2 regions of the Streptomyces sp. NPDC085481 genome follow, and region 2 is predicted to be linked to the other one. Evidence: riboswitches for the same ligand, from Rfam matches in the RefSeq annotation. Region 2 holds a riboswitch; the other holds the start of a gene.
The links. Region 2 has a riboswitch for thiamine pyrophosphate ahead of thiO (glycine oxidase ThiO). Riboswitches for the same ligand answer to the same signal wherever they lie in the genome.
Positions count from the first base shown of each region.

Region 1: another riboswitch for thiamine pyrophosphate. It lies ahead of thiC (phosphomethylpyrimidine synthase ThiC); the one in region 2 lies ahead of thiO (glycine oxidase ThiO).

Region 1 is NZ_JBITTJ010000002.1:87,191-91,339, forward strand. Features, by position in the region: gene ACIGEZ_RS06235 (hypothetical protein) at 1-571, shown strand, start outside; gene thiC (phosphomethylpyrimidine synthase ThiC) at 674-2,449, opposite strand; TPP riboswitch at 2,443-2,558, opposite strand; gene ACIGEZ_RS06245 (YibE/F family protein) at 2,631-4,079, shown strand; gene ACIGEZ_RS06250 (SsgA family sporulation/cell division regulator) at 4,095-4,149, opposite strand, start outside.
Region 2 is NZ_JBITTJ010000001.1:359,889-364,037, reverse strand. Features, by position in the region: gene ACIGEZ_RS01710 (thiazole synthase) at 1-260, opposite strand, end outside; gene thiS (sulfur carrier protein ThiS) at 266-478, opposite strand; gene thiO (glycine oxidase ThiO) at 475-1,647, opposite strand; TPP riboswitch at 1,645-1,757, opposite strand; gene ACIGEZ_RS01695 (NAD(P)/FAD-dependent oxidoreductase) at 1,971-3,206, shown strand; gene ACIGEZ_RS01690 (Rv2175c family DNA-binding protein) at 3,250-3,615, shown strand; gene thiE (thiamine phosphate synthase) at 3,716-4,149, shown strand, end outside.

The sequences.
Region 1 (4,149 bases), on a different contig from region 2:
CCGCGAACAGGTCCGCTCCACGAGCGGGACGGGCGAGGTGCTGAGCGACACGGGCGGCGCGGGCGTCGTCGCGATCGTCACCGTCCTCGCCCCGATCCTCGCCGGCACCGCGGCGGTGATCCTCCTCCTGGTCGGCGCGGTCCTGAAGATGCTGGACCCTGCGCCCGCCTTCGCCGACACCCTGCTGACCGCGGGCCTCCTCTTCGGCGCCGTCGCCGCGGCCGGCCTGCTCTGCGCCGCCGCCGGCCTGCTGGTGACGGCGCTGCGCAACAGCGCCACGGAAGTCCCGGCCCCGGACCCGGACGACGAACTCTCCCGCGCCCGGCAAGCCTGGTGCCGCGCCCTCCTGGACCGCGGCATCCTGCCCTTCCTCCGCGACGCCCTGGCCGCCCCGCCGCCGCCGTCCCTCCCGAAACAGCACCAGCCGCCGGCCGGCCGCATACCGAAGGTCGGGTACAGCGGCCCGGACTTCACCAGCCCCAACGAAGGCTCCCCGTCCCCCCGCCCGACCTTCACGAGCCCGGACTTCACCAGCCCGGACTACGCCCCGCCGGAACACGGGCCGGAATAGCCCCGCAGCAGAGCGGCCGGAGCAGCACACAGCAGAAAGGGACCGTCCCGCGACTCCCCCCGTGGCTCGCGGGCCGGTCCCGTACCGGGCAGCTCCCGGCGGCTACTCCGCCATCGGCAGGTAGACCCGGTTGCCGGACGCCGCGAACTCCGCCGACTTCTCGGCCATGCCCGCCTCGATCTCCTCCGCCTTCAGGTCGCCGCCGTGCTCACGGCGGATGTCCTGGGAGATCTTCATGGAGCAGAACTTCGGGCCGCACATCGAGCAGAAGTGCGCCGTCTTCGCGGGCTCCGCCGGCAGCGTCTCGTCGTGGAACTCGCGGGCCGTGTCCGGGTCGAGGGCCAGGTTGAACTGGTCCTCCCAGCGGAACTCGAAGCGCGCGTCGGACAGTGCGTCGTCCCACTCCTGGGCGCCCGGGTGGCCCTTCGCCAGGTCCGCCGCGTGTGCCGCGATCTTGTACGTGATGACGCCGGTCTTCACGTCGTCGCGGTTGGGCAGGCCCAGGTGCTCCTTGGGTGTGACGTAGCAGAGCATCGCCGTGCCCCACCAGGCGATCATCGCCGCGCCGATGCCCGAGGTGATGTGGTCGTACGCGGGCGCGACGTCCGTGGTCAGCGGGCCGAGCGTGTAGAACGGCGCCTCCTCGCAGATCTCCTGCTGGAGGTCGATGTTCTCCTTGATCTTGTGCATCGGGACATGGCCCGGGCCCTCGATCATCGTCTGCACGTTGTGGCGCTTGGCGATGGTGTTGAGCTCGCCGAGGGTCTTCAGCTCGGCGAACTGCGCCGCGTCGTTGGCGTCCGCGATCGAGCCGGGCCGCAGGCCGTCGCCGAGCGAGTACGTGACGTCGTACGCCGCCAGGATCTCGCAGAGCTCCTCGAAGTTCGTGTAGAGGAAGTTCTCCTGGTGGTGCGCCAGGCACCAGGCGGCCATGATCGAGCCGCCGCGCGAGACGATGCCGGTCTTGCGGCGGGCGGTCAGCGGCACGTACGGGAGCAGCACGCCGGCGTGCACCGTCATGTAGTCGACGCCCTGCTCGGCCTGCTCGATGACCGTGTCCTTGTAGATCTCCCAGGTCAGCTCCTCGGCCTTGCCGTCGACCTTCTCCAGGGCCTGGTAGAGCGGCACGGTGCCGATCGGCACGGGGGAGTTGCGCAGCACCCACTCGCGGGTGGTGTGGATGTTGCGGCCGGTGGACAGGTCCATGACCGTGTCGGCGCCCCACTTGGTCGCCCAGGTCATCTTCTCCACCTCCTCCTCGATGGAGGAGGTGACCGCGGAGTTGCCGATGTTGGCGTTGACCTTCACCAGGAAGCGCTTGCCGATGATCATCGGCTCGATCTCCGGGTGGTTGACGTTCGCCGGCAGCACCGCGCGACCCGCCGCGATCTCCTCCCGTACAACCTCGGGGGAGACGTTCTCGCGGATCGCGACGTACTCCATCTCCGGGGTGATCTCTCCCCGGCGGGCGTACGCGAGCTGCGTCACCGCCTGCCCGTCGCGGCCCCGGCGGGGCAGCCGCGGACGGCCGGGGAAGACCGCGTCGAGGTTCTTCAGACCGCCGCCGCGCGGCGAGGTGTGCTTGATGCCGTCGTCCTCGGGGCGGACCGGGCGGCCCGGGTACTCCTCGGTGTCGCCGCGGCCGATGATCCAGTTCTCGCGCAGCGGCGGCAGACCGCGCCGTACGTCGGTGTCGATGGTGGGGTCGGTGTACGGACCGGACGTGTCGTACAGCGTCACGTCCTTGCCGTTGGTGAGGTGCACCTGACGGACGGGCACCCGGAGGTCGGGGCGTGAGCCCTCGACGTATCCCTTGTGCCAGCCCGGCGTGCGCTCGCCCTGGCTGGAGGCAGGCGTGTGTGCATCCTGAATGGTCATGAGACCGATCTCCCTACGCCGGCATTACCCGGTAACAGGTTCGGCGGTCGGCGCAGCGAATCGTCAGCGCCCTCTCAGCCCGGTGCTCCGAGCTCCCGCGTGTGCAAAGGTGTCACCACGCTAGCGCCATCCCTGGCGTGCTGAACAGTGGGTCTCTCTACGTTCTTGCGATGATCGGTCGGTGACTTCCACCGAGCAGACCCCCGAACCACACGGCCACGACGGGCAGGACGGGCACGTCGGCGACGGACACGGCGGCCACGGACAGTCCGGCAACGGGCCCGGCGGCCACGGAGACGGCGGCCACGGACACGGGGGCCACGGCCACTCGCACAGCCACGGTCCGGCCGCGCCCGTCTCGCGTCATCTGCGCAAGGTCATCGCCGCGGTCCTGATCCCCTTCGCCACCGCCGTGGTGGTCGGGCTCGCGGTGCTGTGGCCGGGTGGCGCCCCCGCGCACGAGCGCACCGGGGTCGGCTTCGACCGGCAGACCGAGCAGGGCAAGGTCAGCTCCGTCGAACACGTCGACTGCAAGGACGTGAACGCCGCTCAGGTCCCGCCGACCGGCGACACCTCGACCCCCGAGGGGCGCGAGGCGGTCAACGCCCAGCAGGGCCGGTGCGCGAAGGCGACCGTCGTCGTCACCACCGGTCCGAACAAGGGCCGTACCTTCACCGAGATCGTGCAGCCCGACGCTCCACGGCAGCTCCACGAGGGACAGGGGGTGGTCGTCGCGTACGCGCCCGACGCGCCGCGCGACCTGCAGTACTCGGTCACGGACGTGAACCGGAAGCTGCCGATCGCCCTGCTCGCCGGCATCTTCGCGCTCGCGGTCGTGCTCGTCGGCAGGATGCGCGGGGTGATGGCGCTGATCGCGCTCGCCGCGAGCTTCGTCGTGCTGACCTTCTTCATCCTCCCGGCGATCCTGCAGGGGTCCAATCCGCTGCTGGTCGCCGTCGTCGGATCGAGCACGATCATGCTGATCGCGCTCTACCTGTGCCACGGGCTGTCGGCCCGTACCTCGGTCGCGGTGCTCGGCACGCTGGTGTCGCTGCTGCTGATCGGCTTGCTCGGCTCGCTCTTCGTCGGCTGGGCCTCACTCAGCGGCAACACGGACGACAACACCGGTCTCATCCACGGGCTCTTCCCGCAGATCGACATGTCCGGTCTGCTGCTCGCCAGCATCATCATCGGCTCGCTCGGCGTGCTCGACGACGTGACGGTCACCCAGACCTCCGCCGTCTGGGAGCTGCACCAGGCCGATCCGCGCATGGGGCCGCGGGCGCTCTACCGGGCCGGAATCCGGATCGGCCGCGACCACATCGCGTCGGTGGTGAACACCCTGGTCCTCGCGTACGCCGGTGCCGCGCTGCCGCTCCTGCTGCTGTTCTCGATCGCCCAGAGCAGCGTGGGGACGGTGGCCAACAGCGAACTGGTGGCGGTGGAGATCGTCCGCACGCTGGTCGGGTCGATCGGCCTGGTCGCCTCGGTCCCGGTCACCACCGGACTCGCGGCGCTGGTGGTCTCCGCCGACCGCCCGGGGACCACCGAGCCGGGGTCGGTCCGGGCCGGACGGGCCGGACGGGCCGGCCGAGCCGGCGGGGGCGGACGCCGGCGACGGGCCAAGTGACGTGCGGGGACGTCGTCAGCCCGCGTTCTCCTCCGCAAGAATCCGGCCGAGTGCCGCCTCCAGGTGGTCC
Region 2 (4,149 bases):
AGCCGGGCGGTCAGCACCGCCTCTCCGGCCGTGTAGCAGCCTGCCGTGTTCGGCAGGACGCGGATGCCGAGCCGGTCCAGGACCGACAGGACCGAGCCGCGCACCGTCGGGTCCAGGCGGCGCATGGCGACCGTGGTCAGCTCCGTACCGCTGGCGACGAGGGAGCGTTCGAGGATGTCGAGGCTCGGCGCGCCGCCCGTGCCCATGATCAGGCGGGAGGAGAACTCCGCGTCGCCGAGGAGGAAGGTGTCGTCGGACATCGCGCTCAGCCTCCCTGCACCGCGGTGAGGACCTCGACCCGGTCGCCGTCGCAGAGGACCGTCGCGGACCACTGGCCGCGCGGCACGACAGTCTCGTTGACGGCGGCGGCCACCCCGGAGGGCGCGGTGGTGAGGGTCGCGACGAGGGCGTCGAGGGAGAGCGGGCCCGACAGGACCCGGCCTTCCCCGTTCACGGACAGGTTCACGGACGCGTTCATGCGTGCTCCAGGTGTACGGGCGAGAAGCGGCGGGCGGCGAACGGCCGTGCCTCGTCGGGCAGCGCGCCGGTGGTCAGGGCCTCCGCCATGACGTCGCCGGTGACGGGGGTCAGCAGGACCCCGTTGCGGTAGTGGCCGGTCGCGAGCTGCAGGCCGGGCAGGGCGCTGGGGCCGAGCAGCGGCGCGTTGTCGGGGGAGCCGGGGCGCAGCCCGGCGCGGGTCTCGGTGAGCGGCAGCTCGGTGATCCCCGGAACCAGTTCGTGCGCGTCGCGCAGCAGCTCGTACACCCCGCCCGCCGTGACGGTGGTGTCCCAGCCGAGCTCCTCGCTGGTCGCGCCGACGACGAGTTCGCCGTTCTCGCGCGGGACGAGGTAGACGTGGCTGCCGCGCACGACCGCGCGGACGGTGCGGGAGAGGAAGGGCGCGTACGCGGGCGGCACCTGTAGCCGCAGCACCTGCCCCTTCACGGGCCGTACGGGCGGCAGCACCTCGTCCGGTACGCCGGACAGCCGGCCGCTCAGGCTGCCCGCGGCAAGGACGACCTGGTCCGCCGCCAGCTCGACACCGCCCGCGAGGACCGCGCCGCGGGCCCGGTCCCGTACCACCGTGAGCCGCTCCACCAGCGAACGGTGGAAGACCACCCCGGCCCGCTCGCACGCGGCCACCAGCGCGTCGGCGAGCCGCCGCGGGTCGACCTGGTGGTCGCCGTCCACCCGCAGCCCGCCGCGTACGCCCGGCGCCAGCATGGGTTCGAGGCGCCGGCACTCGCGGCCGTTGAGCCACTCCGAGGTCAGCCCGCAGCGGGTCTGCAGGGCGTGCAGCTCGCGCAGGTGGGCCCGGTCGTCGGCGTCGAGCGCGACGGCGAGGGTGCCGCAGGCGCGGTAGCCGACGTCGTGGCCGGTGGTCTCGGCCAGCTCGGCGACGAATTCGGGGTAGCGGCGGGCGGAGTCGAGGTTGAGGCCGAGGAGGGTCTCCTCGCCGTAGTGGAGTTCGGTGACGGCGGCGAGCATGCCGGCCGCCACGCGAGCGGCCCCGCCGCCCGGTTCGGGGTCGGCCACGGCGGTGCGCAGGCCGCGCTGCGCGGCCCGCCAGGCCGTGACCAGGCCGATGATCCCGCCCCCGATGACGAGGACGTCGAAAGTGCTGCATGTGTTGCATGTACGCGACATGGGCGTCCAGCCCCTCCCTTCGCCGGCATGACCCGGATCAGGTTCGTACGGTCGGAGGCCGGCCAGCCTCCCTCTCAGCCCGGTGCGTCCGGGCTCCCGCGAGTGCTTTACGGCCGTCAGACTAGCCCGTGGCCCGGCCGGGCCGCAGGGCCCTCCCCGGAGCCGTCGCCTGACCCCGTCCCGGATGCGTCCCGCGTGACCCCGTCCCGGATGCGTCCCCGGACCGTCTCCGGACCCGTCCCTTGGCTCGTCCCTGATCCGTCCCGTGACCCCGTCCCGGACCCGAACTTCCTGACAGTCCGTCAGATGCGTAAGGTGGTCGGGTGAGCGAGCAGAAGCAGGTTCCCCACCGGGTCGTGATCGTCGGCGCCGGAATGGCGGGCGTCCAGACCGCCGTCGCCCTGCGCGAACAGGGCTTCACCGGCGCCGTCACCCTCATCGGCGCCGAGCCCCACCAGCCCTACGACCGGCCGCCGCTCTCCAAGGCGGTCCTCCTCGGCAAGGCCGAGGACTCCGCCTTCGACATCGACTTCGAAGACCTCGGCCTCGAGCTCCGCCTCGGCCTCGACGTCACCGGCCTGCGCCCCGCCGACCACGCGGTCGACACCGAGGCCGGCCCCGTCCCGTACGACACGCTCGTCATCGCCACCGGCGCCCACCCGCTCACCCTGCCCGGCACCGAAGGCGTCCCCGGCGTCCACCTCCTGCGCACCCTCGACGACGCGGCCCGGCTCAAGCCCGTCCTGGAACGCCGCCACGACATCGTCGTCGTCGGCGCCGGCTGGATCGGCGCGGAGTTCGCCACCGCCGCCCGCGAGGCCGGCTGCGCCGTCACCGTCGTCGAGGCCGCCGACCGCCCTCTCGCCGGCGCCCTGCCCGCCGAGGTCACCGCCCCCATGGCCGCCTGGTACGCCGAGAGCGGCGCCGCACTCCGGCTGAACGCGCGCGTGGACCGGGTCGAGGAGGGGCGGGTCGTCCTCGCCGAGGGCGCCGCGCGCTCCGGCGAGCGGCGCGAGCTGCCCGCCGACGCCGTCGTCGTCGGCATCGGCGCCCGCCCGGCCACCGGGTGGCTGGACGGCTCCGGCATCGCCCTCGACCCGAGCGGCGCCCTCACCGCCGACGACCGGCTGCGCACCTCCCTGCCCGACGTGTACGCCGTCGGCGACTGCGCCTCCTTCCCCTCCGCCCGCTACGGCGAGCGGCTCCTGGTCCACCACTGGGACAACGCCCTCCAGGGCCCGCGCACCGTCGCCGCCGACATCGTGGGCGCCGCGCCGGAGCCGTACGACCCGGTGCCCTACTTCTGGTCCGAGCAGTTCGGCCGCTTCGTCCAGTACGCCGGGCACCACGGCGCCGCCGACACGCTCCTGTGGCGCGGCGACCCGGCGGGGGAGAGCTGGACCGTCCTGTGGCTGCAGGGCGACACGCCCGTAGCCCTCCTGGCGGTCGGCCGCCCGCGGGACCTCGCCCAGGGCCGCAGGCTCATCGAGCAGCGCACACCCGTCGATCCGGCGAGGGCCGCCGACCCCTCCGTACCTCTGAAGGCGGCAGTCCGGTAGGGCCCGACTACCGACTGTCAGTCCGGGATGGCACGCTTGTCCCGTGACCGAGATTGACGCAAAGATCGATGCTCTCGTCCCTGCCTGGCTCTACCTCCCCGACATCGCCGAAATGATGGACGTCGAGGTGACGCGCGTGCGCCAGCTGGTCAAGGAGGGCCAGCTCATCGCCGTGCGCCGCGGGGCGAACAACGCGCTCCAGGTGCCCGCCGCCTTCATCCAGGGCGACAAGGTCGTCAAGGGCCTCGCCGGCACCTTGACGCTCCTGAAGGACGACGGCTTCACCGACGAAGAGATGCTGGAGTGGCTCTTCACTCCGGACCCGACCCTGCCGGGCACCCCCGCGCAGGCGCTCGGCGAGAATCGCGGCACGGAGGTGAAGCGCCGCGCCCAGGCGCTCGCCGTCTGACGCACGCCCGCTGAGCACGCAGACAGACACCACCAGCGGTGCCGGGCCGGAAGAACTCCGGCCGGCCCGGCACCGGCACCACCCGACGGGGGGACCCACCATGCCCACGCCTCGCGCACAGCTCGCCGACGCCCGCCTCTACCTGTGCACGGATGCCCGGAAGCGCCAGGGAGACCTGCCCGCCTTCCTCGACGCCGTGCTCTCCTCCGGCGTGGACATCGTGCAGCTCCGTGACAAGGGCATGGAGGCCGGCGAGGAGCTGGAGCACCTCGCCGTCTTCGCCGAGGCCTGCCGCCGCCACGGCAAGCTCCTCGCCGTCAACGACCGGGCCGACGTCGCCCACGCCATCGGCTCCGGCGTGCTCCACCTCGGCCAGGGCGACCTGCCCGTGCCCGCCGCGCGCGCGATCCTCGGCGACGAGGTGCTGATCGGCCGCTCCTGCCACGCCGAGTCCGAGGCGGCCGCGGCCGCCGCCGAGCCGGGCGTGGACTATTTCTGCACCGGTCCCTGCTGGCCCACCCCCACCAAGCCGGG